DNA from 2 places in the Streptomyces sp. NPDC050439 genome. Region 1 is predicted to be linked to the other one. Evidence: predicted binding sites of a transcription regulator. Region 1 holds the regulator's gene; the other holds the start of a gene.
What was found. Region 1 encodes HrcA, which represses chaperone genes, less so after heat shock. Its sites were predicted from a motif close to TTNGCACTCNGNNNNNCNGAGTGCNAA; they were not measured.

Region 1 (15,086 bases):
GCAAGAAGGACCTGATCAAGACCTCCGGCGGCAAGTACATCGCGCCCGCCGAGGTCGAGGGCCAGTTCAAGGCCGTCTGCCCGTACGTCTCCAACATCCTGGTGCACGGCGCCGACAAGAACTTCTGCACCGCTCTGATCGCGCTCGACGAGCCGTCCATCCTGGCCTGGGCCAAGGACAACGGCCTGGACGGCAAGAGCTACGCCGACGTGGTCGCGGCCCCGGCGACGGTCGCCCTGGTCGAGGGCTACGTGAAGGAGCTCAACGAAGGCCTCCAGCGCTGGCAGACCGTCAAGAAGTTCAAGCTGCTGCCCCGCGACCTGGACATCGAGCACGGCGAACTGACGCCCAGCCTCAAGCTGAAGCGCCCGGTCGTCGAGCGCGAGTACCAGCACCTCATCGACGAGATGTACGCGGGCTCGCGCGAGGCCTGAGCCCCGGCGCCCGTACGCGGGCGGGGTGGTGCGCGACTCATGGGTCAGCCGCCGCCCCGCCCGCGCCGCATCTCCTTCACCAGCTCCTCCATGTGCGTCACGTGGTGGCGCAGTTCGAGGATGTCCCCCAGGCTGCTGGCCGCCATGTGCGTCTCGATGGCCGAGAGGCGGGCCGCGAGCTCGTCGAACTGCTGCTGCTCGCGGGCCAGGATCTTCTCCAACTGCTGGTTCTTGCGGTGCAGTTCGAGGAACACGGTGACCTTGGCCCGCAGCACCCAGGGGTCGAACGGCTTGGTGAGGTAGTCCGCGGCACCCGTCGCATAGCCCCTGAAGGCGTAGCCCGCGTCGTTGTCGGTGCCCGTCAGGAAGATGATGGGCACGTCCTTGGTCTGGTCGAGCCGTTTGATGTTCGACGCGGTCTCGAAGCCGTCCATCCCCGGCATGCGCACGTCGAGGAGGATCACGGCGAAACGCTGGCGCAGCAGGGCCTTCATCGCCTCCTCGCCCGAACGGGCGCGTACCAGTGGTTCGTTGAGTGATCCCAGGACGGCTTCGAGCGCCATCAGGTTGTCCTCCATGTCATCGACCAGGAGGATGCTCGCGCGGTTGTCGGTCAGGAACTCTGTGCTCATGGTGACAGTGCCTCACTCGATCGTCGGCGGAACAGCGGCCTCCCCATGAGCGCCTGCCGGTTCCGGTTCGACGGTCGTTTCTGTGGTGGTGGGGGTGTCCGGCCCAGTCCTGTCCGCGCTCTCGGGTGCCAGAAGCGCGCAGGCGACGGTGAGCAGCTGGTCCACATCCACGGGTTTGGGTACGTAGTCGTTGGCGCCCTGCTCGATGGCCTTCTCGCGGTCGCCGGGCATCGCCTTGGCGGTCAGCGCGATGATGGGAAGGCCGGTCCAGCGCGGGGTGCGGCGGATCGCGGCGATGGTCTCGTAGCCGTCCATCTCCGGCATCATGATGTCCATCAGGATGAGGTCGGTGTCGGGGTTGCGCTCCAAGGTCTCGATTCCTTCGCGGCCGTTCTCCGCGTAGAGGACCGGCATGCCTACGCGGCTCAGCACATGGGTGAGCGCGAAGACGTTGCGGATGTCGTCGTCCACGATCAGGACGCGGCGACCGCGCAGTATGCGGCCCGCGGGTCCCTCGCGGTACTCCTCCAGCTTGGTCGGCGTCGGCCAGCTGTCGTTCTGTTCGTGGAAGGTGTGCGGGGACATGGTGACCCGCTCCTCCTGCGGCTCCGGCGTGGTCAGCGACCTGGTCGCCGCGTACGCCGCCGCCGCCGGGCCGTGGCCGGGGTGCACCACGGGGACGTAGAGCGAGAACGTGGAGCCCTGCCCCGGGCTGCTCTCCGCGGTGATGCGGCCGCCGAGGAGGCCGGCGATCTCGCGGCTGATGGAGAGCCCGAGGCCGGTGCCGCCGTACTTGCGGTTGGTGGTGCCGTCGGCCTGCTGGAACGCCTCGAAGATCGCCGGGAGCTGATCGGCGGGGATGCCGATGCCGGTGTCCGTGACGGCGAAGCAGAGGCGGTCGCCGCCGTCGTGGAGCCGCCGGTCCCCGGTGTTCTTGACGCGGCTGACGCGCAGCTCGACCCGGCCGCTCGCGGTGAACTTGACCGCGTTCGACAGGAGGTTGCGCAGGATCTGCTGGAGCCGCTGCTCGTCGGAGAACATCTCGCGCGGCACGTCCTCGCCGACCGACACCTCGAAGGCGAGACCGCGGTCCAGGGTGAGCGGTCGGAACGTCGCGTGGACGTAGTCGAGGACCTTGATGAGGGGGAGCTTCTTGGGGCGTACGTCCATCCGGCCCGCCTCGATCTTCGACAGGTCCAGGATGTCGTTGATCAGCTGGAGGAGGTCGGAGCCCGAGCGGTGGATCGTGGTCGCGAACTGCACTTCCTGGTCGGAGAGATGGCTGTCGGGGTTGTCGGAGAGCAGCCGGGCCAGGATGAGCAGGGAGTTCAGCGGGGTGCGCAGCTCGTGCGACATGTTCGCGAGGAACTCCGACTTGTACTGCGACGACGTGGCGAGGAGCGCCGCCTTCTCTTCCAGTTCCGCGTTCGAGCGCTGCAACTCCGCCTGCTGGAGCTGAAGTTCGTCCGAGCGGTCCTGGAGCTGCGTGGCCAGCCGCTGGGACTCGCTGAGCAGCGACTCCGTACGGGAGTTGGCGATGATGGTGTTGATCGCGACGCCGATGGTGCTCACGAACTGGTCGAAGAACGCCAGGTGCACGTCCGAGAAGCGGGAGAACGTGGCCAGCTCGATGACGCCGAGCAGCTTGTCCTCGAAGAGGATGGGGATGATCACCAGGCTGGCCGGGGCGGCGTCCCCGAGCCCCGAGGTGATCTTGATGTAGTCGGGCGGCACCTCGTCCACGAGGATCCGCTTCTTCTCCAGGGCCGCCTGCCGCACCAGGCCGTGCGCGGGCATCGCGCCCGTGTCGACGACCGAGCCCTGCGCGGAGCCGTACCCGGCGATGAAGGCGAGCCCCTTGACCGGGGGAGTCTGCAGTGTCGTGGCGTCCCCGGCCTCCGGGTCGGCCAGGAAGAACGCGCCGTACTGCGCGTTCACCAGCGGGGTCAGCTCGCGCAGGATCAGGTCCGCGACCTCCATCAGGTCACGGTGGCCCTGCATCAGACCCGCCAGACGGGCCAGGTTCGACTCCAGCCAGTCCTTGGCGCGGGTGGTCTCGCGGAGGTTGGAGACCATGACGTTGATGTTGTTCTTGAGCTCGGAGACCTCGCCACGGGTCTCGACCGTGATGGACCGCGTCATGTCGCCCTGCGCCACGGCCGACGCCACCTCGGCGATCGCGCGGACCTGGGTGGTGAGGTTCAGGGCGAGTTCGTTCACGTTCGTCGTGAGGCGTTTCCATGTGCCGTAGACGCCCTCGACCCGCGCCTGGCCGCCCAGTTGACCCTCGGAACCGACCTCGCGGGCCACGCGGGTGACCTCGGAGGAGAAGGAGGACAGCGTGTCCACCATGGTGTTGATGGTGGTCTTCAGCTCCAGGATCTCGCCGCGGGCGTCCACGTCGATCTTCTTGGAGAGGTCGCCCTGGGCCACCGCCGTCGCGACCTGCGCGATGTTGCGGACCTGGCCGGTGAGGTTGTCGGCCATGTAGTTGACGTTGTCGGTGAGGTCCTTCCACACGCCCGATACGCCGAGCACCTGCGCCCGCCCGCCGAGCCGGCCGTCCGTGCCGACCTCGCGGGCCACGCGGGTCACCTCGTCCGCGAAGGCGCGCAGCTGCTCCACCATCGTGTTGACGGTGTCCTTGAGCTCCAGGATCTCGCCGCGCGCCGTCACCGTGATCATCTTGGACAGGTCGCCGTTGGCGACGGCCGTGGTGACCTGGGCGATGTTGCGCACCTGGGAGGTGAGGTTCAGCGCCATGAAGTTGACGTTGTCGGTGAGGTCCTTCCAGACGCCGGACACGCCGCGCACCTGGGCCTGGCCGCCCAGGTTTCCTTCGGTGCCGACCTCGCGGGCCACGCGCGTGACCTCGTCGGCGAACGCGGAGAGCTGGTCCACCATCGTGTTGATGGTCGACTTCAGTTCGAGGATCTCGCCCTTCGCCTCGACCGTGATCTTCTTGCCCAGGTCTCCCTGGGCGACGGCCGTCGACACGAGGGCGATGTTGCGCACCTGAGAGGTGAGGTTGTCCGCCATGAAGTTGACGTTGTCCGTGAGGTCCTTCCAGACCCCGGACACGCCGCGCACCTGAGCACGACCGCCCAGATTGCCCTCCGTGCCGACCTCGCGGGCCACACGCGTGACCTCGTCGGCGAACGCGGAGAGCTGGTCCACCATCGTGTTGACCGTCGACTTCAGCTCCAGGATCTCGCCCCGGGCGTCGACGGTGATCTTCTGGCTCAGGTCTCCGTTGGCGACCGCCGTGGTCACCTGGGCGATGTTCCGCACCTGAGAGGTGAGGTTGGACGCCATGAAGTTGACGTTGTCCGTCAGGTCCTTCCAGACCCCCGACACACCACGGGCCTGCGCCCGGCCGCCCAACTGACCCTCGGTGCCGACCTCGCGGGCCACCCGGGTCACCTCGGCCGCGAACGCGGAGAGCTGCTCGACCATCGTGTTGACGGTCAGCTTCAGTTCGAGCAGCTCGCCCGTCGCCTCGACCGTGACCGTCCGCGTCAGGTCGCCCTGGGCCACCGCCGTCGTCACGAGGGCGATGTCGCGCACCTGGGCGGTGAGCCGGGAGGCCATCGTGTTGACGGCCTCCGTCACGTCACGCCAACTGCCCGAGAGACCCCGCACCTTGGCGCGGCCGCCGAGCCGCCCCTCCGTACCGACCTCACGCGCGACCCGGGTGACCTCGCCCGTGAAGAGCGACAGCTGGTCGACCATCGTGTTCACCGCGCGACCAAGGCGCCGCAGGTCTCCCCGCAGCTCACGGGAGCCGTCGTGCAGATCCACGCGCTGGGTGAGGTCACCGCCCGCGACCGCGTTCAGCACGCGCGTCGCGTTGGCCGCCGGGGCGACCAGCGAGTCCAGCAGCGAGTTGGCGTCCGCCACGCGCGTGGCCCAGCTGCCCTGCCCCGGACTCGCGGTGAACCGCTCGTCGAGGTGGCCGTGCCGGATGATCTCCCGGCGTACGCGCGTCAGTTCGCTGTCGAAGTGCAGGGAGCGGTCGAGCATCTCGTTGAACACCGTGTGCAGCTCGGCGACCACGCCGTGGCCACTCACCGTGACCTTGGTGAAGTCCCCGTCGCGCGCCGACCGCATGGCGGCCAGGAGGTTGCGCAGATCGGACGCCGCTTCCGGGGCGGCCTCCGAGATGTTTTCTACTGCTGCGTCCGGATCGTTCCCGGTGCGCGACTGAGGTGTCGAAGCTGGTTTCGGTGCCGGAATCCGACCGTAACCGAGCGCGGGCATAGCACTGTTATCACTCATAGCGGCCCACTTCAGTAACTCGGTGCTTATGGGCGTGGCCAGTCTGTCACTCTGTCCGTGTCGCCTGAGGCGTATTCGACCGAACTGCTCAGGAGCCGAAACGTGGGGTCCATTCCGATGCAACGGGAGACCACTTTCCGTGCGTCCGCCCAGCCGGGGTACCAGCCCGGCCCGCCGGCGGTGGTGTGCACATCGCTGCCCGGAAATCCGATGGCGCCCGCCGCCGCACGAAGGTTCGTGCGCGCCGCGCTCGCCGACTGGGTCGAACTCTCCGTGCCCGCCGCCGCGGGCGTCACCGACCGCCTCGCGGACGACGCCGTGCTGCTGGTCAGCGAGCTCGTCACGAACGCCGTCGTGCACGCGGGCACGACGGTCGATCTGGTGTGCAGGCTCGACGAGGCGGGCCTCGGGGAGAACTGCGACACCCTGGTCATCGAGGTCTCCGACCACCACCCCGCCCGCGCGGTCCGCAGCGAGCCCGCGCCCCAGCAGCCCGGCATGCCCGAGTACGGCCGCGGCCTCCAGCTCGTCGCCACCCTCTCCGACTCCTGGGGCATCACCTACCGCACCGGCACCAAGGCCGTCTGGGCCCGCCTCCCCGTCGGCGACGTACAGGCCGGGCAGACCGGACAGGAGATCGAGTCGTACGCGAGTGAACAGGCGGCGCAGCGGGGTCTGCGCGCCGCCGAGATCCTCGCGCCGCTGCCCAGACGGATCACGCATGACACGGAGTGGGTCAACCGCGGCGCGCTCACCTTCCTCGCCGAGGCCTCCGATCTGCTCGCAGGACAGTTCGACGAGGACCTGGTGGCCGCGCTCGCCGGGCAGCTGCTCGTGCCGCGGCTCGCGGACTGGTGCGCGGTCTGGCTCGACGACGAGGCGGAGGTCGCGCCGCACGGCTCCGCGAGCGGCGGCACCGGCTCCCGGCTCGCCCGCGTCTGGCACACCAGCGAGCAGCGGATAGAGGAACTGCGCCGCAGCCTGGAGAAGGACCCGCCCCAGCTGCCCGACGAGGTGGGCTCCGGCGCCGTCCCCGTGCCCTGGCCCGGCGAGACGTCGGCGGGAGACGCGAACGGCACGGCCCTGGCGTACCGCCTCACGGCGGGCGGTCGTGTGCTGGGCACGCTCATCATCGGGCGGGCCGGGATGATGCGCTTCGCGGACGAAGTCACCGGCCTCATCGAGGACTTCAGCCGCCGCGTCGCCCTGGCCATCAGCGCGGCGCGGCGCTACCAGCGCCAGGCCACCATCAGCCAGGTCCTGCAGCGCGGACTCCTGCCGAGCTCCGTCGCGGACATCCCCGGTGTGAGCAGCGGCGTCGTGTACGAGCCGCGGGACAAGGGCGGGCCGGGCGGCGACTTCTACGACGTGTTCCAGGCGGGCAAGGGCCGCTGGTGCTTCGCGCTCGGCGACGTCCAGGGCAAGGGCGTCGAGGCGGCCGTCGTGATCGGCCTCGCCCGGCCCTGGCTGCGGCTGCTCGCCCGTGAGGGGTACGAGGTCGCGGAGGTGCTCGACCGTCTCAACCAGCTCCTCCTCGACGACGCCACGGAGGCGGCGGACGCGGCGGCGGCGGTCGTCGCGGTGGCGGGCGGCCAGGGCGTGCCGCCCGACGGGGCCACCTCCCGCTTCCTCTCCCTCCTCTACGGCGAGCTGGTGCCCATGGACGACGGCGGCGTCCGCTGCACGGTGGCCAGCGCGGGGCACCCCCTGCCGCTCCTCCTCTCCCCGGACGGGACGGTCCGGGCGGCGGCCACGCCCCAGCTGCTGCTCGGCGTCGTCGACGACGCGACGTACAAGAGCGAGACCTTCGAGCTCCGCACGGGCGACACGATGCTCTGCGTCACGGACGGGGTGACGGAGCGGCGTACGGGCCGGCGCATGTTCGACGACAGCGACGGCCTCGCCACGGCCCTCGCCGGTTGCGCGGGCCTCGACGCGACCCTGGTGGCAGAACGGATCAAGCGCCTGGTGCACGAATTCTCGGAGCGGCCGCCGGATGATGATTTGGCGGTGCTTGTGCTGCAGGCGCAGTGAGGTGGTGTGCGGGTGAGACGCGCTGGCGGCGCTCGGGTCCTCCGGGGTGCGGGACAATCGGGGTATGCCTTCCGCACTGCCCGATGGTGAGCCCATGCCCGAGGACGGGGCCCTGCCCGCGTCCGCCCTCGCGGGTGCGGGGTCGCGTCCGCTCGGTTTCTACCTGCATGTCCCGTACTGCGCCACGCGCTGCGGGTACTGCGACTTCAACACCTACACCGCGACCGAGCTGCGCGGCTCCGGCGGTGTGCTCGCCTCGCGCGACAACTACGCGGACACCCTGATCGACGAGGTGCGGCTCGCCCGGAAGGTGCTGGGGGACGACCCGCGCCCGGTGCGGACCGTCTTCGTCGGGGGCGGCACGCCGACCCTCCTCGCCGCGGCCGACCTGGTCCGCATGCTGGGGGCGGTGCGCGACGAGTTCGGGCTCGCGGACGACGCGGAGATCACCACCGAGGCGAATCCGGAGTCCGTCGACCCGGCCTACCTGAGCGAGCTGCGGGCCGGCGGCTTCAACCGCGTCTCCTTCGGGATGCAGAGCGCCAAGCAGCACGTACTGAAGGTGCTGGACCGTACGCACACCCCCGGCCGGCCCGAGGCCTGCGTGGCGGAGGCGCGGGCGGCAGGCTTCGAGCACGTCAACCTCGACCTCATCTACGGCACGCCGGGCGAGACGGACGACGACTGGCGGGCCACGCTTGACGCGGCGATCGGGGCCGGACCCGACCACGTCAGTGCCTACGCGCTGATCGTCGAGGAGGGCACGCAGCTGGCGCGGCGGATTCGGCGCGGGGAGGTGCCCATGACGGACGACGACGTGCACGCGGACCGGTACCTGATCGCCGACGAGGTCCTCGGGGGCGCCGGATTCTCCTGGTACGAGGTGTCCAACTGGGCCACGTCCGATGCCGGGAGGTGCCTGCACAACGAGTTGTACTGGCGTGGGGCCGACTGGTGGGGGGCCGGGCCGGGGGCCCACAGCCACGTGGGGGGCGTGCGGTGGTGGAACGTCAAGCATCCGGGGGCTTATGCGGGGGCGCTGGGCGCTGGGCGCTCGCCTGGGGCCGGGCGGGAGATTCTTGCCGCTGAGGATCGGCGGGTGGAGCGGATTCTGCTGGAGCTGCGGCTGCTTGAGGGGTGTCCGTTGACCCTCCTCCGTCCCGCCGGCCTTGCGGCGGCGGGGCGGGCTCTCGCGGATGGGCTCCTTGAGGCGGGGCCCTATGGGGAGGGGCGGGCCGTGCTTACCCTGCGGGGGCGGTTGTTGGCGGATGCGGTGGTGCGGGATCTGGTGGACTGATCGGCTGGGGTTCGGGCTTGCCCTGCGGGGCTCTCCCCAATCCCGCCCCTTCCCGAAACTGGGGCTCCGCCCCAGACCCCGGTCCTCAAACGCCGGACGGGCTGGAAATACCTGCCCCCGGGCGGGCAACCACGGGGCAATCGGGTGGGTGGGTGGGGAAAATCCGCCGCGAAGCGGCGGTCCTGTTCGGACGTGCAGATGGCGGGGTCCCGGGTCCGGGTGGGACAGGCTGCGGGCAATCGGGTGGGTGGGTGGGGAAAATTCGCCGCGAAGCGGCGGGAATGTTCGGGGCCGCAGGCCGCCGTACGCTATTCCGCCGTGACGAAGTCGATCAGTTCCTCCACGCGGCCCAGCAGCGCCGGCTCAAGATCGCGGTAGCTGCGCACCGAGCCCAGGATCCGCTGCCACGCGGCGCCCGTGTTGAGGGGCCAGCCCAGCGCCTCGCAGACGCCCGTCTTCCAGTCCTGGCCGCGGGGGACCCGGGGCCACGCCGCGATCCCCACCGACGACGGCTTCACCGCCTCCCACACGTCGATGTAGGGGTGCCCCACCACCAGGGCCGAAGGGGAACTCACCTGCGCCGCGATCCGTGACTCCTTCGAGCCGGGCACCAAGTGGTCCACCAGGACGCCCAGGCGCGCGTCGGGCCCGGGGGAGAACTCCTCGACGATCCCCGGGAGGTCGTCGATGCCCTCCAGGTACTCGACGACCACGCCCTCGATCCGCAGGTCGTCGCCCCACACCCGCTCGACCAGCTCCGCGTCGTGCCGTCCCTCGACGTAGATCCGCCCGGCACGGGCGACCCGGGCACGCGCCCCCGGCACGGCCACCGAACCCGATGCGGTACGCGTGGCACGTACCGGAGTGGAGGCAGCGGACGAAGGGCGGACCAGCGTCACCGTCCGGCCCTCCAGGGCGAAGGCCCCCGGCGTCATGGGAAAGACGCGGTGCTTGCCGAAGCGGTCCTCCAGGGTCACCGTCGGACCCTCCGCCGTCTTCTCGCAGCGGATCACCGCCCCGCAGAACCCGGTGCTCAGCTCCTCCACCACGAGGTCCGCCTCCGCGGCGACCTCCGGCACGGGCTTCGGCTTCTTCCACGGGGGAGTGAGGTCTGCGGAGTACTGGCGCATTCGCATGACGATAAGAGAAGCGGCGTACGAGCGGCTACGACACGCCGAAGCGAGCCGCCAGTGTGGCGCGTTGCGCGCGGACAAAAGCCGCATCGACCACCGCGCCGTGCCCCGGCACGTACAGCGCGTTCTCGCCGCCCAGGTCAAGCAGCCGGTCGAGCGCCGCCGGCCACCGCGTCGGGACCGCGTCGGGTCCGGCCTGCGGTTCGCCCGACTCCTCGACCAGGTCGCCGCAGAAGACGATCTCGGGGGTGTCACCCGTGCCGGGCACCAGGACCGCCAGGTCGTGGCCCGTATGACCCGGCCCGACGTTCGCGAGCAGGACCTGCACCCCACCGCCCAGATCCAGCGTCCACTCCCCGCACACCGCGTGACGCGTGCGGACGAGCAGGTCGGCCGCCTCCGCCGCGGCGTCCGGGGCGACCCCGTGTCGCACGGCGTCGGCGCGCAGCTCGTCGCGTCCCCTCGCGAGCAGCGCGTCGAGCCCGACCGCGCCGTACACCTCGACCCCCGCGAACGCCGCGGCGCCGAGAACGTGATCGAAGTGCGGATGCGTCAGGGCGAGATGGGTGACCCGGCGGCCCCCGCCGAGGATGCCGCGCGCCTGGTTGCGCAGCTCCGCTCCCTCGCGCAGCGTCGCGCCCGCCTCGATCATCAGCGCCGATTCGCCGCCGACGACCAGGCCCGCCGTACAGTCCCAGACCGGCAGGCGCCTGCGTCCCACATGCGGCGCGAGCCGCTCCCAACCCGCCTCGTCCCAAGCCAGTGCCACGTCCATGCAGCCGACGCTAGCCCCGCGCGGGCGGCTTGGCAGCCGTCGCCCCGGCCGTCGGGCCGACATAGGGTCCGGCCCTTGCCGGGCCCGTACCTCGCAGCCGTACACTGGGCGCGGTGCAGGCTGGCACTCACCTGCGGGGAGTGCCAGGCAAGGCCGCGGGGCAGACGGGTCCCAGGGCGAAAAGGTGGAGGTGTTGCGCGGATGCTCAGTGAACGCAGGCTCGAGGTGCTGCGTGCCATCGTCCATGACTACGTCGGCACCGAGGAGCCCGTCGGCTCCAAGGCGCTCACCGAGCGGCACAGCCTCGGGGTCTCGCCGGCCACCGTCCGCAACGACATGGCGGCGCTGGAGGAGGAAGGGTTCATCGCCCAGCCCCACACCAGCGCGGGCCGTATCCCGACCGACAAGGGGTACCGCCTCTTCGTCGACCGGCTCGCGGGCGTCAAGCCGATGGCGGCCCCTGAGCGCAGGGCCATCCAGAACTTCCTCGACGGCGCCGTCGACCTCGACGACGTCGTGGCGCGCACGGTGCGGCTGCTCGCGCAGCTGACCCGGCAGGTCGCGGTCGTGCAGTATCCGTCCCTCACGCGGTCGACGGTGCGGCACGTGGAGCTGCTCTCGCTGGCTCCCGCCCGCCTGATGCTCGTACTGATCACGGACACGGGCCGGGTGGAGCAGCGCATGATCGACTGCCCCGCCCCGTTCGGCGAGACCTCGCTCGCGGACCTGCGGGCGCGGCTCAACAGCAGGGTCGCGGGCCGTCGCTTCGCGGACGTGCCGCAGCTCGTGCAGGACATGACGGAGTCCTTCGACGCGGAGGACCGCGGCACGGTGGCGACGGTGCTCTCGACACTCCTCGAAACTCTTGTCGAGGAGACCGAGGAGCGGCTGATGATCGGCGGAACGGCCAACCTCACCCGCTTCGGACATGACTTTCCCCTCACCATCAGGCCCGTCCTGGAGGCTCTTGAGGAGCAGGTCGTCCTGCTCAAGTTGCTTGGCGAGGCCACGGATTCGGGCATGACCGTACGGATCGGTCACGAGAACGCCCATGAGGGACTCAGCTCTACGTCCGTGGTCTCCGTCGGCTACGGTTCGGGCAGCGAGGCAGTAGCCAAACTCGGCGTGGTCGGCCCGACCCGCATGGACTATCCGGGAACGATGGGAGCAGTACGCGCAGTGGCACGTTACGTCGGACAGATCCTGGCGGAGTCGTAAGTGGCCACGGACTACTACGCCGTACTAGGCGTGCGCCGCGACGCTTCCCAGGACGAGATCAAGAAGGCCTTCCGGAGGCTTGCGCGAGAGCTTCACCCGGACGTCAATCCGGATCCGAAGACTCAGGAGCGCTTCAAGGAGATCAACGCCGCGTACGAGGTGTTGTCGGACCCGCAGAAGAAGCAGGTCTACGACCTCGGCGGTGACCCGCTGTCCCAGGCGGGCGGCGGTGGTGCGGGCGGTTTCGGGGCCGGTGGCTTCGGCAACTTCTCGGACATCATGGACGCGTTCTTCGGGACGGCGTCGCAGCGTGGCCCCCGGTCGCGCACGCGCCGTGGCCAGGACGCCATGATCCGGCTCGAGATCGACCTGGACGAGGCGGCCTTCGGGACCACCAAGGACATACAGGTCGACACGGCGGTCGTCTGTACGACCTGCAGCGGTGAAGGTGCCGCGCCGGGGACGTCCGCGCAGACGTGTGACATGTGCCGCGGTCGCGGCGAGGTGTCGCAGGTCACGCGGTCCTTCCTCGGCCAGGTCATGACGTCGCGGCCGTGCCCGCAGTGTCAGGGCTTCGGCACGGTCGTGCCCACCCCCTGCCCGGAGTGCGCCGGCGACGGCCGCATCCGGTCGCGGCGGACGCTGACCGTGAAGATCCCCGCAGGTGTCGACAACGGCACGCGGATCCAGCTCGCGGGCGAGGGCGAGGTCGGCCCCGGCGGCGGCCCCGCCGGCGACCTGTACGTGGAGATCCACGAGTTGCCGCACGCCGTGTTCCAGCGGCGCGGGGACGATCTGCACTGCACGGTCACCATCCCCATGACGGCCGCGGCTCTGGGCACCAAGGTGCCCCTGGAGACGCTGGACGGCCTGGAGGAGGTCGACATCCGGCCCGGCACGCAGTCCGGCCAGTCGGTGCCGCTGCACGGCAGGGGCATCACGCACCTGCGGGGCGGCGGACGAGGTGACCTCATCGTGCACGTCGAGGTCCTCACGCCGAGCAAGCTGGACGCGGAGCAGGAGCGGGTCCTGCGGGAGCTTGCGCAGCTGCGCGGCGAGGAGAGGCCCACGGGGCAGTTCCAGCCGGGACAGCAGGGTCTGTTCTCGCGTTTGAAGGATGCGTTCAACGGGCGCTAACGCCTTTTACGGGCGAGGCGCCTTGAGCGGTGCCTTTCCTGCGCCCCCGGTAGCGGTTCGCCCGTGCCGGGGGCGCTTCGCTGTCTGTCCGCGGGCTGTCCTGGGTTGCTCGCGCAGTTCCCCGCGCCCCTTACGGGGCGCTCCTGGTCGTGCCGGGTGACGGGTGGGTGGGTGGGGAAGTCCCCGCGATTCGGCCCCCCGGCCAGGAAGTGGCACGATGCGTTCATGCCCACCGCACTGACCGATCTCTGCCGCCTTCCGATCGTGCAGGCCCCCATGGCGGGAGGCGCCTCGTGCCCCCAGCTCGCCGCGGCCGTCTCCGAGGCCGGGGGGCTCGGATATCTCGCCGCCGGATACAAAACCGCCGACGGGATGTACCAGGAGATCAAACAGCTGCGGGGGCTCACGAGCCGGCCGTTCGGCGTGAACCTGTTCATGCCGCAGCCCGAGTACGCCGATGCCGCCGCCGTCGACGTCTACCGCAACCAGCTCGCCGGTGAGGCCTCCTGGTACGAGACGCAGCTCGGCGACCCGGACAGCGGCCGCGACGACGGCTACGACGCCAAGCTGGCGATCCTCGTCGAGGACCCGGTGCCGCTGGTGTCGTTCACCTTCGGCTGCCCCACCCGTGACGTCTTCGACGCCTTCGCGCGGGTCGGCACCATCACCGTCGCCACCGTCACCTCGCCCGAAGAGGCGCAGACCGCCCAGTGGTCGGGCGCCGACGCCGTGTGCGTACAGGGCATCGAGGCGGGCGGCCACCAGGGCACGCACCGCGACAATCCCGAGACGGACGGCGCGGGGCTCGGTCTCCTCTCGCTCATCGCGCAGGTGCGCGACACCGTGCAGATCCCGGTCGTCGCGGCCGGCGGCCTGATGCGCGGCTCGCAGATCGCCGCGGTGCTCGCGGCCGGCGCGGACGCCGCGCAGCTCGGCACGGCCTTCCTGGTCTGTCCCGAGTCGGGCGCGAACGCCCTGCACAAGCAGGCCATGACCAACCCGCTGTTCACCCGGACCGAGCTGACCCGCGCGTTCTCGGGACGCCCCGCGCGCGGCCTGGTCAACCGCTTCATGCGGGAGCACGGGCCCTACGCCCCCGCCGCCTACCCCCAGGTCCACCACCTCACCAGCGGTCTGCGCAAGGCCGCGGCCAAGGCCGGTGACGCGCAGGGCATGGCGCTGTGGGCGGGGCAGGGTCACCGCATGGCGCGGGAGCTTCCCGCCGGGCAGCTCGTGGAGGTCCTCGCGGCCGAACTGGCCGAGGCCAAGGCGGCGTTGGCGGCCGGAGGGCAGCAGGGGACCCAGTCCGGGAGCCAGGCGTGACCGCGCCGGTCTTCGTCGTCGAGACCTTCGAGGGCCGTGCCGGGGGTGGCGAGCGACGCTACGTGCTCGACGGTCCCGAAGGGCGCCACGCCGTCTCCGTGAAGCGGCTGCACGCAGGTGAGGACGTCGTCCTGACCGACGGGGCCGGGCGCTGGGCCGACTGCGTGGTCGAGGACACCGAGGGCAAGGACCGGCTGATCCTGCGGATGGACGCCGTACGGGAAGAGGCGCCGCAGGAGCCCCGCATCACCGTCGTACAGGCCCTGCCCAAGGGTGACCGCGGTGAACTCGCCGTCGAGACCATGACGGAGACCGGTGTCGACGCGATCGTGCCGTGGTCCGCGTCGCGCTGCATCACGCAGTGGAAGGGCGAGCGCGGGCTCAAGGCGCTCGGCAAGTGGCGTGCCACGGCCCGCGAGGCGGGCAAGCAGTCGCGCCGGGTGCGGTTCCCCGAGGTGGCGGAGGCCATGTCGACCAAGCAGGTGGCGGCGCTGCTCGCGTCCGCCGACCTCGCCGCGGTCCTGCACGAGGAGGGCAGCGAACCGCTGGCCACGGCTGATCTCCCCGCGGCCGGGCACATCGTCCTGGTGGTCGGCCCCGAGGGCGGCGTGTCACCGGACGAGCTCGCGGCCTTCGCGGACGCGGGGGCGAAGCCGTACCGCCTGGGGCGCAGCGTGCTGCGTACGTCGACCGCGGGGACGGCGGCGGCCGCACTGCTCCTGGGACGCACGGGCCGCTGGTCCTGAACTCCCGCGCCGGGTGCCCCCGGAGTTTGGACGCAAAGGGGACTATCGTCAGGCGGCTCGGGGTGGCACTCTGCCGCCT
Region 2 (15,086 bases), on a different contig from region 1:
TTTCGGCCCGCTCGAAGTGGCGTACGACCTGCCGACCGGTGACCCCGAGGCACTCCGCAAGCAGATCGAGTCCGGCCCGGACAACATCTGGCGCTACGCCCCGCTGCTGCCCGTCCCGGCGGACGTCGCCGAGAAGCCGAACATCAACCCCGGCTGGACCAAGCTCGTCAAGGCGGACAACCTCGCCCGTGAGCTCGGCGTCGAGCAGGGCAAGCTGTTCGTCAAGGACGACTCCGGCAACCCGACGCACTCCTTCAAGGACCGCGTCGTCGCCCAGGCCATCGAGGCCGCGCGCGCCTTCGGCTTCACCACGCTCTCCTGCTCCTCCACCGGCAACCTCGCGGGTGCCGTCGGCGCCGCCGCGGCCCGCGCCGGCTTCCGCTCCTGCGTGTTCATCCCGCACGACCTGGAGCAGGGCAAGGTCGTCATGGCCGCGGTCTACGGCGGCGAGCTCGTCGGCATCGAGGGCAACTACGACGACGTGAACCGCTTCTGCTCCGAGCTCATCGGCGACCCGCTGGGCGAGGGCTGGGGCTTCGTGAACGTGAACCTGCGGCCGTACTACGGCGAGGGCTCCAAGACCCTCGCGTACGAGATCTGCGAGCAGCTGGGATGGGTCCTGCCCGACCAGCTGGTCATCCCGATCGCGTCCGGCTCGCAGCTCACGAAGATCGACAAGGGTCTGAAGGAGCTCATCAAGCTGGGGCTGGTCGAGGACAAGCCCTACAAGATCTTCGGTGCGCAGGCCGAGGGCTGTTCGCCGGTGTCCACCGCCTTCAAGGCCGGTCACGACGTCGTGCGTCCGCAGAAGCCGAACACCATCGCCAAGTCGCTCGCCATCGGCAACCCCGCGGACGGGCCGTACGTCCTGGACATCGCGCGTCGCACGGGCGGTGCGGTGGAGGACGTGAACGACGAGCAGGTCGTCGATGCGATCAAGCTGCTCGCCCGGACCGAGGGGATCTTCGCGGAGACCGCCGGTGGTGTGACGGTGGGCGTCACGAAGAAGCTTCTTGAGGCGGGGCTCATTGACCCGGCGTTGACCACGGTGGTGTTGAACACGGGTGACGGGCTCAAGACTCTTGATGCCGTTGCGGAGACGTCTCAGGCGACCGCGACGATCAAGCCCAGCCTTGAGGCGTTTCGCTCCGCTGGTCTTGCCGGTTAGCCGCCGTAGGGCCTGATCGCCGTCCCCGGCCGGCGGTCGTGGTCCGTCCTCGCGCAGTTCCCCGCGCCCCTTGCAGGGGCGCTTCCTCCCCGTATCAAGAGGTGAATCCCATGAGCGTCAACGTCCGCATCCCCACCATTCTTCGCACCTACACCGGCGGTCAGTCCGAGGTCGCCGCCGAGGGGGCGAACCTCTCCGAGGTCATCGCCGACCTGGAGAAGAACCACGCCGGTATCGCCGCCCGTGTCCTGGACGACCAGGGCAAGCTGCGGCGCTTCGTGAACGTCTACGTGAACGACGACGACGTCCGCTTCGAGCAGGGGCTGGAGACCGCGACGCCGGACGGCGCCGGCGTCTCGATCATCCCCGCCGTCGCCGGTGGTTGATTCTTAATTGAAATACCCTGCGTAATCGGGTTTGCCCCCTCCGCGAGAGAAACGGAGGGGGCAATTCCATGTGGTTGAGCGCGGTACAGTTGGGAAGCGAGCTTCCCCGTTTGTGCCGAGCGCATATACGAAGTCGCCCCGAGGGCGACAAGAAGTAGCCAAAGTGCACTGCCCATTTGCCCTTCTCGTGGCATTTGCCTGGCCCGACTTGCCCTGAACTCCGGTGAATTCTCCGCATATTACCGATCAGGCGTGCCCAGAATTCTCGTCCGATTGACCTGTTGCAGAGGGCAGTTGGACAGATACATTCAGCCGCGGTCGACGCGTTCCGGCGCACGCCTCCACAACCCATTGGGGGGGTGAGGTCTGACCCGGGTCCGCGAAGTGCGGGTCCGTGCAAGGGCCAGTAATAGGGGAGTTAGGCATGGCTCAGGGCACCGTCAAGTGGTTCAACGCGGAGAAGGGGTACGGCTTCATCGCGGTCGACGGTGGTGCGGATGTTTTCGTCCACTACAGCGCGATTCAGATGGACGGCTACCGCACCCTTGAAGAAGGTCAGCGAGTGGAGTTCGAGATCTCGCAGGGCCAGAAGGGTCCGCAGGCGGACATGGTCAAGCTCGCCGTCTGATCTCGGCGCGATCGGCCAGCGAACTTAGCGAGTGACGAGGGGCCCGCATCCCGACAGGGGTGCGGGCCCCTCGTGCGTCCGCCGCGCGCTCCTGGCCGCGCGCCCCCTCGTACGTCGGGGATCCGTAAGAGGCGCTTGCACTCGTAGGGGTCGAGTGCTAATCATTGGGCTTAGCACTCTCCGAGTGAGAGTGACAGAACTTGGATCGGGTCGGTGAGGCCCGCAGGCCGGGTGGGGCAAGGAACCACAAGGCTTGCAGGCCGTCCGTCGCGGGCGCTGGCGCGATCCGGAAGCATGCCACCCCTGTCCGGGAGGACCACTTCACATGGCCAAGATCATCGCGTTCGACGAGGAGGCACGGCGCGGCCTCGAGCGCGGCATGAACCAGCTCGCCGACGCCGTCAAGGTGACCCTGGGCCCCAAGGGTCGCAACGTCGTCCTCGAGAAGAAGTGGGGTGCCCCCACGATCACCAACGATGGTGTTTCCATCGCCAAGGAGATCGAGCTCGAGGACCCGTACGAGAAGATCGGCGCCGAGCTGGTCAAGGAGGTCGCGAAGAAGACGGACGACGTCGCCGGTGACGGCACGACGACCGCGACCGTCCTGGCCCAGGCGCTGGTCCGCGAGGGCCTTCGCAACGTGGCCGCCGGTGCCAACCCGATGGCCCTCAAGCGCGGCATCGAGAAGGCCGTCGAGGCCGTCTCCGGCGCCCTGCTCGAGCAGGCCAAGGACGTGGAGACCAAGGAGCAGATCGCTTCGACCGCCTCCATCTCCGCCGCCGACACGCAGATCGGCGAGCTCATCGCCGAGGCGATGGACAAGGTCGGCAAGGAAGGCGTCATCACCGTCGAGGAGTCGCAGACCTTCGGGCTCGAGCTTGAGCTCACCGAGGGCATGCGCTTCGACAAGGGCTACATCTCGGCGTACTTCGCCACGGACATGGAGCGTATGGAGGCGTCGCTCGACGACCCGTACATCCTGATCGTGAACTCGAAGATCTCGAACGTGAAGGACCTCCTTCCGCTCCTTGAGAAGGTCATGCAGTCCGGCAAGCCGCTGCTGATCATCGCCGAGGACGTCGAGGGCGAGGCCCTGTCGACCCTGGTCGTCAACAAGATCCGTGGCACCTTCAAGTCCGTCGCCGTCAAGGCCCCGGGCTTCGGTGACCGCCGCAAGGCCATGCTCGGCGACATCGCCATCCTCACCGGTGGCACCGTCATCTCCGAGGAGGTCGGCCTCAAGCTGGAGAACGCCGGTCTCGACCTGCTCGGCCGCGCCCGCAAGGTCGTCATCACCAAGGACGAGACCACGATCGTCGACGGTTCGGGCGACAGCGACCAGGTCCAGGGTCGCGTCAACCAGATCCGCGCCGAGATCGAGAACTCGGACAGCGACTACGACCGCGAGAAGCTGCAGGAGCGCCTGGCGAAGCTCGCCGGCGGTGTTGCGGTCATCAAGGCCGGTGCCGCGACCGAGGTCGAGCTCAAGGAGCGCAAGCACCGCATCGAGGACGCCGTTCGCAACGCGAAGGCCGCCGTCGAAGAGGGCATCGTCGCCGGTGGTGGCGTGGCGCTCATCCAGGCCGCCGCTGTCTTCGAGAAGCTTGAGCTCGAGGGTGACGAGGCCACCGGTGCCGCCGCTGTGAAGCTGGCCCTGGAGGCCCCGCTGAAGCAGATCGCGGTCAACGCCGGCCTTGAGGGTGGCGTCGTCGTCGAGAAGGTCCGCAACCTCACCGTCGGTCACGGCCTCAACGCCGCGACCGGTGAGTACGTGGACATGATCGCCGAGGGCATCCTCGACCCGGCGAAGGTCACGCGCTCTGCCCTGCAGAACGCCGCGTCGATCGCCGCGCTGTTCCTCACCACCGAGGCCGTCATCGCCGACAAGCCGGAGAAGGCGGGCGCTGCCCCGGCCGGCGGCGGCATGCCGGGCGGTGACATGGACTTCTGATCGACCTCTGGTTGATCTGCGGTTCATCGCTTCACGCGAACCGAGGGCGGCACTCCTTCTCACGAAGGGGTGCCGCCCTCGGGCGTTCTCGCGTTCATCGAGCGGGAGTTACGGCAGGCGGTCCAGGAGCCAGGTGCACAGTTCCTGGGTGATCAGGGTGTGGCCCTCGTTGTGGGTGGCGCAGAGGTACTCGTCCAGTTCGCTGTCCTCGGACTGCTCCGGGAACGGGTCGTGCAGTTTCTCCTGGGTGTCGATGTCCCGCAGGGCGACCGCGCTCACGGAGGGGACGAAGCAGTGCTCGCGGATCGTGGCCTCGGAGCCGAGGCCGATGATCGCGGGGATCTTGTTCAGCTCGTCGGCCAGGATGCCGAAGCCCTCCAGGGTGCCGCCGGGGGCGCCGTCGATCTCGGGCAGGCCCGAGGTGTGGATCTGCGGCTTGCGCAGGGTCACCACCCGGAGCTGCGCGACGAGCTTCTCCTCGCCCGCGGGCTGCGTGTAGAGGTGGGTGCCGGTGATGGCCAGGCCCCTGCCGTGGAAGGCCCGTTCGCCGGGGCCGATGCCGTTGGCCACGCCGGTGCGCACGCCGTTGGCGACGCCGATCTTCCGCGGGCGACTGGGCCAGCCGCCGACCCGCGCCAGCTCGGCGAGGAACTCGACGCGCTCCTTGTCGGTCGCCGGGGTGTCGTTCCACTCCGCGATGTGCTGCCACAGGAGCTGACGCGCGGCCGGGCTGTTCATCTGGTTCGAGAACGCCGCGTTGAGCCGCCGGATGTAGTGCGCGAACGATTGCAGGGCGATCGGAATCCAGGCACCGCGGTGCGGACTGTCGTACGAGAAATACAGCTCGGTCTCGTGGTCGACGCTCTCGTGCTCCATCTTGGCGAGCGCGTACCGCGTGACGAGGCCGCCCATGCTGAAGCCGCCGACGGTCAGAGGGTGGTCGCCCGCGCGCCGCGCGATGGCCTCCTGGATCGCCGACCGTGCGGCCCTGGCGTTGTCCAGGATCGAGGCGCTGCGCTCGTCGAAGCCGAGCAGGATGACGTCCCTGCCGCGCGCCCGCAGCTCGCTGATGAGCGCGTACTGGCCCCGCTCCAGGCCCACCCAGAGGAAGTCGAGGTCACTCGGCCCGGTGTTGAAGCCGTCGGCGAGGATCACCGGCTTGGTGAGCCCCCGCCCCGGGTCGGCGAGATACACCCAGGCCCTGCCCTCCGGCAGCGTCCACTCCTGGTCGGGGGCGGGAGCGGCCTCGGAGACCTCCCGGGGGCCGGGGGCCAGGGTGATGTTCGCGGCGGCGCCCAGGGCCTCGGCGATCTGCAGCTCTTCGGTCGCGTGCGCCTCGTTGGGCTGGTTGCGCTCGTTGGACTCGGTCATGAACGGTCCCCTCCGGTCGTGCCGCTTCAATGACGGTCGGTGTCATCTTGGGCACCAGGGGTAGCCGCGGGAAGCCGGTCCCGGTCTTCCGCACGGGGGGCACGGCCCTTTCGGACAGCCCGGAGTTGTCCGCTTTTGCGTGCGCCGCGCCGGCGGAGTGCAGGCCCTGCGGGTGGCCTCGACGGGGATCCCCGGCTGCCGGCGGAACAGCGGGCTCACCGGCGCTCAACTCGGTCAGCTTCGGGGCGCCTCGGCGACGGAAGTATGTCGCGAAGCAGCCGGTCCGTCGGGGGACGTGCTGCGGGCGCGGGTGCGGCAGTTGAACCGGGAGGGGCAGTTGCCGTGAACGGGGGTGCTGTTGTCGGCGGCCAGTGCAGGAAAATCCCGGGGGCGTGCCGTCAGCGCGGCGTGCCCGCGGGAATTTCCTGCAATCGGCGTCACCGCACCGGGAAGCCGAACGTGTAGCCCTGCTGCTTGAGTTGGGGGAGGAGCGTGCGCAGGGACTCGACGGTCTGGGTGCGGTCGCCGCCCGCGTCGTGGAAGAGGAGGGTCGGCCCGTTGGGCAGCTCTCGCTGGACCGTGGCCACGATGGCGTCCGTGCCGGGGCGCTCGAAGTCCTTGGTGTCCACGTTCCAGCCCAGCGGGCGCATGCCCCGGTCGGCGGCGAGCTTGCGGCTGTACGGGGTGAAAGCGCCGCCGGGGGCCCGGTAGTACATCGGACGTACGCCGCCGGACGCCTTGGTGATCATGCGTTCGGCGTCGAGGATCTGCCGGGACTGGTAGGCCTTGGAGTCCTTGTCCATGCCGGTGTCGTGCGACACCGAGTGGTCGCAGAGGCGGTGCCCGGCGGCGACGACCTTCTTGACCATGTCGGGGTGGGCCTCGGCCTGCGTCCCGACCATGCAGAACGTGGCCTTCACGTCGTACTCCCGCAGCACGTCGAGTACTTGAGGGGTCCACTTGGGGTCGGGGCCGTCGTCGATGGTGAGGTTGACGCCCTGCTTCCCCTTCTCCGAGGCGTGCGCGATGGTCGCCGAGACCGGCTTCACGGCGCCGGGCTTCTTGGCCGCCGGTGCTCCCTCCGAGGTGCCGGCCTGTGCGCTCCACACCCCTGCGCCGGTGGCGAGAAGCGTCACGCCGAGCGCCGCCCCGATCAACTTGCCGTACCAGCCCCGCCCGCCGCTGTGCCGCGCCATCGTCCGCCCCTTTGCGTCCAGTCCCTCGCCGCTCCCCGGTCACGCGCGGCACCTGGCAGGACGAGGTACGGGGGCGGGAGGATGCACCGGGGCCGAGTCCGTTACGGATCACGGACAATCCCGGGGAAGTCCGCGGACAACTCGCCGCGGCGGACGCGCACGCGGGTCAGACCTTGGCCGGCTCCGCCTCCGGGGTCGTCGGCTCGGGTGCCGTGCCGGAGGAGGCCGCGACGACCTGTTCGTGGGCCGTCGTGTCGACGTTCAGCTCGACCAGCATCTGCTTGCTGAAGCCGAAGAAGTACGTCGCGAAGAAGCCCACGAGGTAGCCGACGAGGAGGCCGCCGCCGTAGATCGCGATCGTCAGGCCAAGGCCCTGGTTGCCGTCGAGGAGCGGGAAGAGGGCCCAGCCCGACGGGCCGATCGCCGTGGAGCCGACCTTGTCGCCGATCATCGAGAAGAAGCCGATGAACGCGCCGCCCGCCGCGCCGCCCACGCACGCCGTGATGAACGGGCGGCCGAGGGGGAGCGAGACACCGTAGATGAGGGGTTCGCCGACTCCCAGGAAGCCCGCGGGGAGCGCGGACTTGATCGTCGTACGGATCGAGGTGTTGTGGCGCAGGCGCTTGTAGACCGCGATCGCGCAGCCCACCTGGCCCGCGCCCGCCATCGCCAGGATGGGCAGGAGGACCGTGAAGCCCTGCTGCTCGATGAGCGTGGTGTGAATGGGGATGAGCGCCTGGTGCAGGCCGAGCATGACGAGGGGGAGGAACAGGCCGCCCAGGACCAGGCCCGCGAACGCGCCCGTGTTGTCCAGGAGCCAGTTCGCCGCCGTGCCGATGCCCGTCGAGACCTCGCCCGCCAGGAACATCAGGCCGAAGATCGTGACCAGGCCGGACAGGAGGACCGTGACGGTGGGGGTCACGAGGACGTCCAGGGCCTCCGGGACCCAGCGCCTGCACCACTTCTCGATGTACGTGGCGAGGACCGCCGCACCGAGCGCGCCGAGTACGCCGCCCTGTCCGGGCGACAGCTTCTGGCCGAACGCCTCGATGTTCGCGACACCCGCGTACACGATGATCGCCGCGACCGCGCCGCCCAGGATCGGCGTACCGCCGAACTCCTTCGCCGTGTTGAAGCCCACGAACACCGCGATCAGCGCCATGAACCCGGAGGCGATCGCCGCGAGCGCCGGGGTGATGCCCGGCAGCCACTCCAGGTTGATCAGGAGGCCGTTGATGCCCGCGATGATGCCGCAGCCGATGAGGGCCGGGATCAGCGGCACGAAGATGTTCGCGATGCGGCGCAGGAAGAGCTTGAAGGGGGTTGCGTTCTTCTCCTTGCGGGCCGCCCGCATCGCCGCACCCTGTTCCGCCAGTTCATCGGCGGTGCGGGTGGGTTCCGGGGCGGGCGCAGCCCCGGCTTCCGCCACCAAGGCCTCGAACTCCGGCGTGACGCGGGCGACCGTGCCCGGTCCGAGCACGATCTGGTACGTGTCGTCCTCGACCACGCCCATCACGGCGGGCAGCGCCTTCAGCGCCTCGTCGTCGACCAGCGAACGGTCGGCCAGGCTCAGGCGCAGGCGCGTCATGCAGTGGGCGATGGACGTGACGTTCTGGGCGCCGCCGACGAGGGGGAGGATCGCGGCGGCTGTGGCGCGGTTCTTGTCAGTTGCCATGGTGCGGGGTGCCTTGCTGTGCGTGCGGGTGGCGCTGTTCTTCCAGCGGCTGGGGGGAAGTCAGTCAGGTGGTACGGGGGGTGCGGGGCGAGCGTGAGTTGTCGAGGGCTGCCCTCAAGTGGCCGTCCGATGAGGCGAGGAGGTCGGCCGCGGTGGGGCCGTCCACCCCGCCGAGGATGGTGAGGATGGCGTTCTTCACCTCCCCGTCGGTGGCGGCGAGCGCGGCCTCGATCTCCTCGTCGGACGCGCCGGTGGCGAGGGAGACGATCCGGCGCGAGCGGGCGCGCAGCTTCTCGTTCGACGCGCGTACGTCCACCATCAGGTTTCCGTAGGTCTTGCCGAGGCGGATCATCGTGATCGTCGACAGCATGTTGAGGACGAGCTTCTGGGCCGTGCCCGCCTTCAGGCGGGTGGAGCCGGTGAGGAGCTCGGGGCCCACGACGACCTCGATGCCGTGGTCGGCCGCCGCCGCGAGCGCGCTGTCCGCGTTGCAGGAGAGGCCGATGGTGAGCGCGCCGCAGCGGGTGCGTGCGTACTCGACCGCGCCGATCGCGTACGGGGTGCGGCCGGACGCCGAGACACCGACGACCACGTCGTCCGCGGTGAGCCGAAGCCCGTCCAGGTCCTCGGCCGCGAGCTCCTTGCTGTCCTCCGCGCCCTCGACCGCCGTGACCATGGCGCTCGGGCCGCCCGCGATGAGGCCGACGACCTCGGCCGGGTCGGTGTTGAAGGTGGGCGGGCACTCGGAGGCGTCGAGCACCCCGAGCCGCCCCGCCGTTCCCGCGCCCGCGTAGATGAGCCGGCCGCCGCGGGCCATGCGCTCGGCGGTGCCGTCGATGGCGGCGGCGATGGCCGGGAGCTGCTCGGCGACGGCCGCGGGGACGGTGGCGTCCTCGCCGTTCATGATCTTCGCGATCTCCGACGTGGGCAGCCGGTCGATCTCGGAGAGCTCGGGCCGGAACGCCTCCGTGGTGAGCGTGTCCAGCTGGGCGCGGAGTTCGCCGTACGAGGCCCCGGGCCCGCTTCCGGGGGCGGGGGAGTCCGTGGCGTCGGTCGTGGAGGTCATGAGGTGCGGCTCTTTCGTGTGCGGCGAGGGGGGTGGGTACGGGTGCTGCCGGGAGTGGGGCTCAGCGGGTGCCGCCGCGCGGGCTGTGCCGGTGCGCGAGGGCTTCGTACGAGGCGGCGAGCGCGGGGGCCGCGGTCTCGTACGTGCGCTGGGCGACACCCACGAACAGGCAGTCCACGACGAGCAGCTGGCTCGTGCGGGAGGACATCGCGGCGGGCCTGAGCTCGCTCTCGCGGGCGGTGGAGGTGGTCAGTATGTGATCCGCGTACTGCGAGACGGGGCTGCCGGGGCGTCCGGTGATCGCGATGGTCGTCGCCCCGCGCTCGAAGGCGACCCGCAGCGGCTCGATGACGTCTCCGGTCGACCCGGAGTGCGTGATCGCGATGGCCACGTCCTTGGAGTGCAGGGTGACGGCGTTCGTGACGGCCAGGTGCGGGTCGGAGTGCGCGTGCGCGATGTGGCCGATGCGAAGAAGCTTCTGCGCGAGGTCCTGGGCGACGAGGCCGGATGCGGCGACGCCGTAGATCTCGGTGCGGGGCGCGACGGCGAGCGCGGCGACGGCGGCGCCGAGCTGGACGGTGTCGAGGCCGCCCGCGGTGTCGGCGAGGGTCTGCTGCTCGTCGTACGCCAGCTTCGCCACGACGTCCGCGATCGGGTCGTCCACGGCGATGTCGGCGGTGACGGCGGGCGCGCGGCCCGACTGCTGCTGGGCGGCGAGTCCGGCGAGGGCGAGCCGCAGGTCGCGGTAGCCGGGGTAGCCGAGGAGGCGGGCGGTGCGGACCACGGTGGCCTCGCTGGTCCCGGTGAGCTCGGCGAGGCCGGTGACCGTGAGGGCCGCGCAGCCCGCGGGGTCGCCGGCGACGGCTTCGGCGACCAGCTGCATGGAGCGGGTCATGGACGGGGCGAGGGTCCGCACCTTGGCCGCGAGGGCGGCCGGGGCGGGGGGCGCCGCGCCCGCGAAAATTTCCTTCACGTCATTGGTCACGCTTGAAAGATATTTTCGGACCCCGGATGGGTCAAGACCCCTTTGGTCCCGATCTCGTCTCACGGTCTCGGGTGGATCTTCGGCGGGTTGCGCGTGGGGTGGACAATGGCTGCATGGACGCGATCGACCCTCTGGAGCAGGCGCTGCACGCCGCTCGTGCACTTGTCCTCGCCGACCTCGTGACCCGCGAGGTCGCCCAGGCCGAGGTCGTCTCGCTGGTCGAGGAGTCGGTGGCGCACCGCCGCTGGTGGGTAGAGCAGTGGCCGGAGGGCGTCGACTACGTCGCGGGCCTCGTCGCCCAGGACGTCCAGGACGCGCTCCTGGAGCGCTACGGCCGCTGGCCGCTCTGCCCGGTGTGCGGCTCGGGCGACCCGCACGCGCTGGACGTGGAGCCGGAGTTGGGTCCCGATCCGCACTGGGTGTGCGGCAAGGCGGGCGTGGTGGTGGCGCCGGTGGGCGGCCTGACGGGCGATCCGGCGTGACGGTCTACATCGACCCGCCGACCTGGCCGGGGCACGGCCGCATGTGGTCGCACCTGGTCAGCGACGTCTCGTACGAGGAACTGCACGCGTTCGCGGCAGGCATCGGCGCCCCCGCGCGCGCCTTCGAGCGCGACCACTACGACCTGCCCTCGCACCGTTACGAGGAAGCGGTGCGCGCGGGCGCGGTCGAGATCGGCTCCAAGGAGCTTGTGCGCAGGCTTACGGATGCGGGGTTGCGGAGGCCCAAGGGGAGGCCCGCTTAAAGGCGGGCGGCGCGATTAAAGGCCCGCGGCGCTACGCGGGGCGAGCCTAGGGTGAGCCGCATGATCACGGTTCATCTGAAGTACGAGATCGACCCCGACCGCATCGCCGACTTCGAGGAGTACGGCCGCCGTTGGGTCGTCCTGGTCAACCGCCTCGGCGGCGACCACCACGGCTATTTCCTGCCCAGCGAGGGCGACAGCGACATCGCGTACGCCCTGTTCTCCTTCCCGGGCCTCGCCGAGTACGAGCGTTACCGCGCCGAGAGCGCGACTGACCCCGAGTGCCAGGAGGCCGTCGAGCTCGCGCGCCGGACGCAGTGCATCCGGCGCTACGAGCGACGGTTCCTACGGCCTCTGGAGTGAGGGCGCGGAGGCGGGATGGGGGACTTCGGCTTCTGCCTCGGGTTCGGCCGGGGACGTCGTGATCACGCGGCTGGGTGTCTTGCGGTGCAGTCGCAGGGACACCGTCACCGCGACGATCGCCACCGCCGTCATCGCCGCGCCCGCCCACGCCGTCGAGGCGTAACCCAGGTCCAGGTCGATGACCGTGCCGCCGAGCCAGGGGCCGCCGGTGTTGCCCAGGTTGAACGCCGCCGTCGTGGTCGCGCCCGCGAGGGTGGGGGCGGCGCCCGCGACGTTGAACATGCGGGCGTTGAGGGCGGGGGCCGTGTAGAAGGCGGAGACGCCGAGGAGGAAGGAGAGGGTCACCGCGACGGCCGTCGTGCCGGAGAAGAGGGCGAGGGCGACGAGGAAGACGGTGGAGGCCGCGGCGCCGCTCAGCATGACGCCGAAGAGGTGCGCGTCGGCGACGCGGCCGCCGATCGCCGTACCGATGAGGGCGCCGAGCCCGAAGAGGCCGAGCACGGTCGGCACCCAGCCCTCGTCGAGGCCCGCGACGTCCGTCAGGAGCGGCGAGAGGTACGAGAACGCGCAGAAGACGCCGCCCGCCGCGAGGGCGGTGATCGTGATGGAGAGCCAGACCTGCCGGTCGCGGTAGATGGCCAACTCCCGCTTCAGGCGCGGCTTCTCGGCCGGGAGCGGGATACGGGGGATGAGGGTCAGTACGCCCACGAGTGCGATCGCGGAGGCGACGCCCACCGCCCAGAAGGCCGAACGCCAGCCGAAGTTGTCGCCGAGGAACGCGCCCGCGGGGACGCCGAGGACGTTCGCGATGGAGAGGCCGCCGATCATCACGGCCATGGCGCGGGCCCGCTGGTTGACCGGCACCATCGCGATGGCGACGGCCGCGCCGACCGCCCAGAATCCGGCGCAGGCGAAGGCGCTGACGACGCGGGACGCGAAGAGGATCTCGTACGTGGGCGCGAGGGCGCCGGCGACCTGGCCGAGCCCGAAGACGGTGATGAGGGTGATCAGGGTCGTACGGCGCGGAAGGCGGAGGGGCGCCACGGCCAGCAGGGGAGCGCCGACGACCATGCCGATGGCGAAGGCGGAGATGAGGAGGCCGGCGCGGGGGATGGAGACGTCCATGTCGTCCGCGATGGGGGGCAGGAGCCCCGAGAGCATGAACTCGCTCGTGCCGAGCGCGAAGACGGCGAGGCCGAGGATGTAGACGGCCATGGGCATGCGATGACGGCTTGTCCCTGGCTCGGGGGCCTTGGGGAGAGGGGCCTTTGGGTCAGGAGTCGGCATAACAGTGGTGAACGCTGGGGTGGGTGATGACATTCCCGGGGGTGATGGGTGGGTGGGTGGGAGACATCGCCGCGAAGCGGCGGCTATTAAGGGTTCCCGTGCTGCGGGGTAGTCCGGTCTTGTGCCGCAGGCGACACGCGGCGCAAGTAGGCCCGCAGGTTCTCGCGGTCCGAGGCGCGGGTGTAGCCCGCTCTGGTGACCACCGCCTGGGAAGGGGCGTTCTCGGGGTCGATCACGGCCAGGAGGGCCGAGACGTCCGGGCGGGTCAGGGCCCAGTCGGAGAGCGCGCGGAGGGACTCCGTGGCGTACCCCCGGCCCCGCGCGCCGACCGCCAGGTCATAGCCGACCTCCGCCACACCCTCCTCGTCCGGCGGTCCGTGGAAGCCCATGCCGCCGACCGCGACCTCGTCCGCCACCCGCACCAGGGCGAACATGCCCCACTCGGGCCGGTGCACCCCGGACGCGTACGCCTTCGTGACCCCCTCCGCCGCCCGCCGCGTCCCGTCGAAGGGTCCGCCCTCGATCCAGTTCAGACCCCCCGTGCCGCCCGCGGCGAGATCCGCCGCCGCCGCGGGGGAGACCTCCCGCAGCGCGATCCGCCCCGCGGGGATCGAGAGGGCGTTGTGCCAGCGCCACTTGTCGCGTCGCGGCCGCCCCGCCAGCGCACCGCGCCCCGTGGCCCAGAGCAGCGTCGCCCACTGCTCGTCGGGCGTGCGTGCGGGCATGACCTGCGGGAAGAGCCAGGCGAGCACCGCTTCGCACAGCCGCGCCGGCGGCTGCGCGTCCAGGCCGAGCGCCTGCCCGATGTCGTACGTGTGCAGGAGCACCTCCGCCGTGCCCATCGCCGCGAAGCCGGTCGCGTCCGCGCTCCCGTGCGGGTACGGGTGGTAGCCCCGCGCCCCCGCGGGCGTCGTCCGCACCACCGCCGAGAGCAGACCGCCCGTCGACTCGATGACGCTGATCGCATCCGCGGGACCCGAGCCCTCGTCGAAGGCGATCTCGAAGGGGACCCACCCGTCGGCCGCCCGGCCCGTCAACTGCCCGGCGTACGCCACGAGATCGCCCGCGATGTGCTCGGCCGTCTCCAGGCAGCTCCATTCGAGGCCGCCCGCCTTGACGCTCCAGTCGAGCTCCACCCCCGCACGCAGCACCTTCGCCGCGTGCGCCACGGCCTCCTCGATCTGGTCCCCACCCATGGAAAGCATGCGGCGAGCGTACGGGAGCCTCAGGAGTCCAGCAGCTCCATTTCCGTCGCCAGGTTCGCGCGCGCCGGACCCTCCCACTCGGCCGCTCCGTACGGCGTACGGAACAGCCTCGGCAGCGCGAGGAGCTGTCGGAGCACAGCGGCCCGTCCCGCGCGGAAGTCCTCGTCCGGCACGAAGGCGTACTCCTCGCGGACAGCGGCGGCGTACGCGGCGTAGGCGTCCGGGGCCGCGGCCAGGATCGCCAGGTCGGCGTCGCACAGCACCTCGCCGTTGTGGTCGCCCTCGGCGGGGTCGTGGGTGACGGTGAGCCGGACGAGGCGGGCCACCTCGGCGATCCGCGCCTCGCTCAACCCGGCCTCGGCCAGGGCGCGTTCGGCGATTCGGGCGCTGCGTTCCTCGTTCTCGGAACGGTCCGGCGCGTAGACCGCGTCGTGGAACCACGCCGCGAGCCGTACGAGATCGGGCTCCTCGGCGTGCTCCTCCAGTACGTCGATGTGACCGAGGACCGCCGCGAGGTGGGCGGTGGTGTGATACCGCCGCTGCGGCTCGGCCCAGCGCGTCAGCAGGTTGTCCGCGTAGGGGCCGGGGTCGGGGGTCCCCTCGCTCACGCGCAGCAGCGTCGCGTGCCAGCGGGCGCGGAGGTCCAGGTCCTTGTCGTCGTGGGGCATGGGGCGACTCTAGTGGGTGGTCGGGCCCATACTGGGGAGGGGTATGTGACCGCGTACCACCCCTGCGGCGTTGCCGTATGCCGCCGCACGCGCTTGGCTTGCCCGCATGACTTCCATGACGCACCGCGACGAGACATACGACCCCGAGCTGCCCGGACGGCTGCTGCGAACCGAACGCGACCTGCTCATACCGCTGTTGAGGGAAGCCGAGGACTCCGCGTACGCGGTCAGGACCTGTTGTCCCGGCTGGACCGTACGGCACGTCCTCGCGCACTGCGGTGCCGCGCTGATGCGCGTCATCGACCGCCGCTTCGAGGAGGGCGTCTACAGCGCCGAGAGCAATGACCGCGACATCGCCGAGCGCGCCGACTGGTCCAACTCCCGTGTCGTGG

Region 2: groL (chaperonin GroEL) is a predicted target of HrcA. The motif match lies at 2,353-2,379, and genes of this name have one in related genera.

What each region holds. Positions count from the first base shown of each region.
Region 1 is NZ_JBFAJT010000003.1:922,297-937,382, reverse strand. Features, by position in the region: gene AB0I66_RS17260 (AMP-dependent synthetase/ligase) at 1-434, shown strand, start outside; gene AB0I66_RS17255 (response regulator) at 479-1,066, opposite strand; gene AB0I66_RS17250 (HAMP domain-containing protein) at 1,079-5,176, opposite strand; gene AB0I66_RS17245 (SpoIIE family protein phosphatase) at 5,555-7,378, shown strand; gene hemW (radical SAM family heme chaperone HemW) at 7,443-8,675, shown strand; gene AB0I66_RS17235 (DUF3097 domain-containing protein) at 8,984-9,805, opposite strand; gene AB0I66_RS17230 (MBL fold metallo-hydrolase) at 9,840-10,583, opposite strand; gene hrcA (heat-inducible transcriptional repressor HrcA) at 10,785-11,801, shown strand; gene dnaJ (molecular chaperone DnaJ) at 11,802-12,938, shown strand; gene AB0I66_RS17215 (nitronate monooxygenase) at 13,164-14,261, shown strand; gene AB0I66_RS17210 (16S rRNA (uracil(1498)-N(3))-methyltransferase) at 14,258-15,007, shown strand.
Region 2 is NZ_JBFAJT010000009.1:464,764-479,849, reverse strand. Features, by position in the region: gene thrC (threonine synthase) at 1-1,168, shown strand, start outside; gene AB0I66_RS34555 (MoaD/ThiS family protein) at 1,279-1,554, shown strand; gene AB0I66_RS34550 (cold-shock protein) at 1,979-2,182, shown strand; gene groL (chaperonin GroEL) at 2,508-4,133, shown strand; gene AB0I66_RS34540 (hypothetical protein) at 4,242-5,504, opposite strand; gene AB0I66_RS34535 (polysaccharide deacetylase family protein) at 5,942-6,700, opposite strand; gene AB0I66_RS34530 (PTS transporter subunit EIIC) at 6,867-8,375, opposite strand; gene murQ (N-acetylmuramic acid 6-phosphate etherase) at 8,440-9,441, opposite strand; gene AB0I66_RS34520 (MurR/RpiR family transcriptional regulator) at 9,503-10,426, opposite strand; gene AB0I66_RS34515 (hypothetical protein) at 10,540-10,908, shown strand; gene AB0I66_RS34510 (DUF4031 domain-containing protein) at 10,905-11,171, shown strand; gene AB0I66_RS34505 (NIPSNAP family protein) at 11,232-11,534, shown strand; gene AB0I66_RS34500 (Cmx/CmrA family chloramphenicol efflux MFS transporter) at 11,517-12,755, opposite strand; gene AB0I66_RS34495 (GNAT family N-acetyltransferase) at 12,908-14,026, opposite strand; gene AB0I66_RS34490 (hypothetical protein) at 14,047-14,694, opposite strand; gene AB0I66_RS34485 (maleylpyruvate isomerase family mycothiol-dependent enzyme) at 14,801-15,086, shown strand, end outside.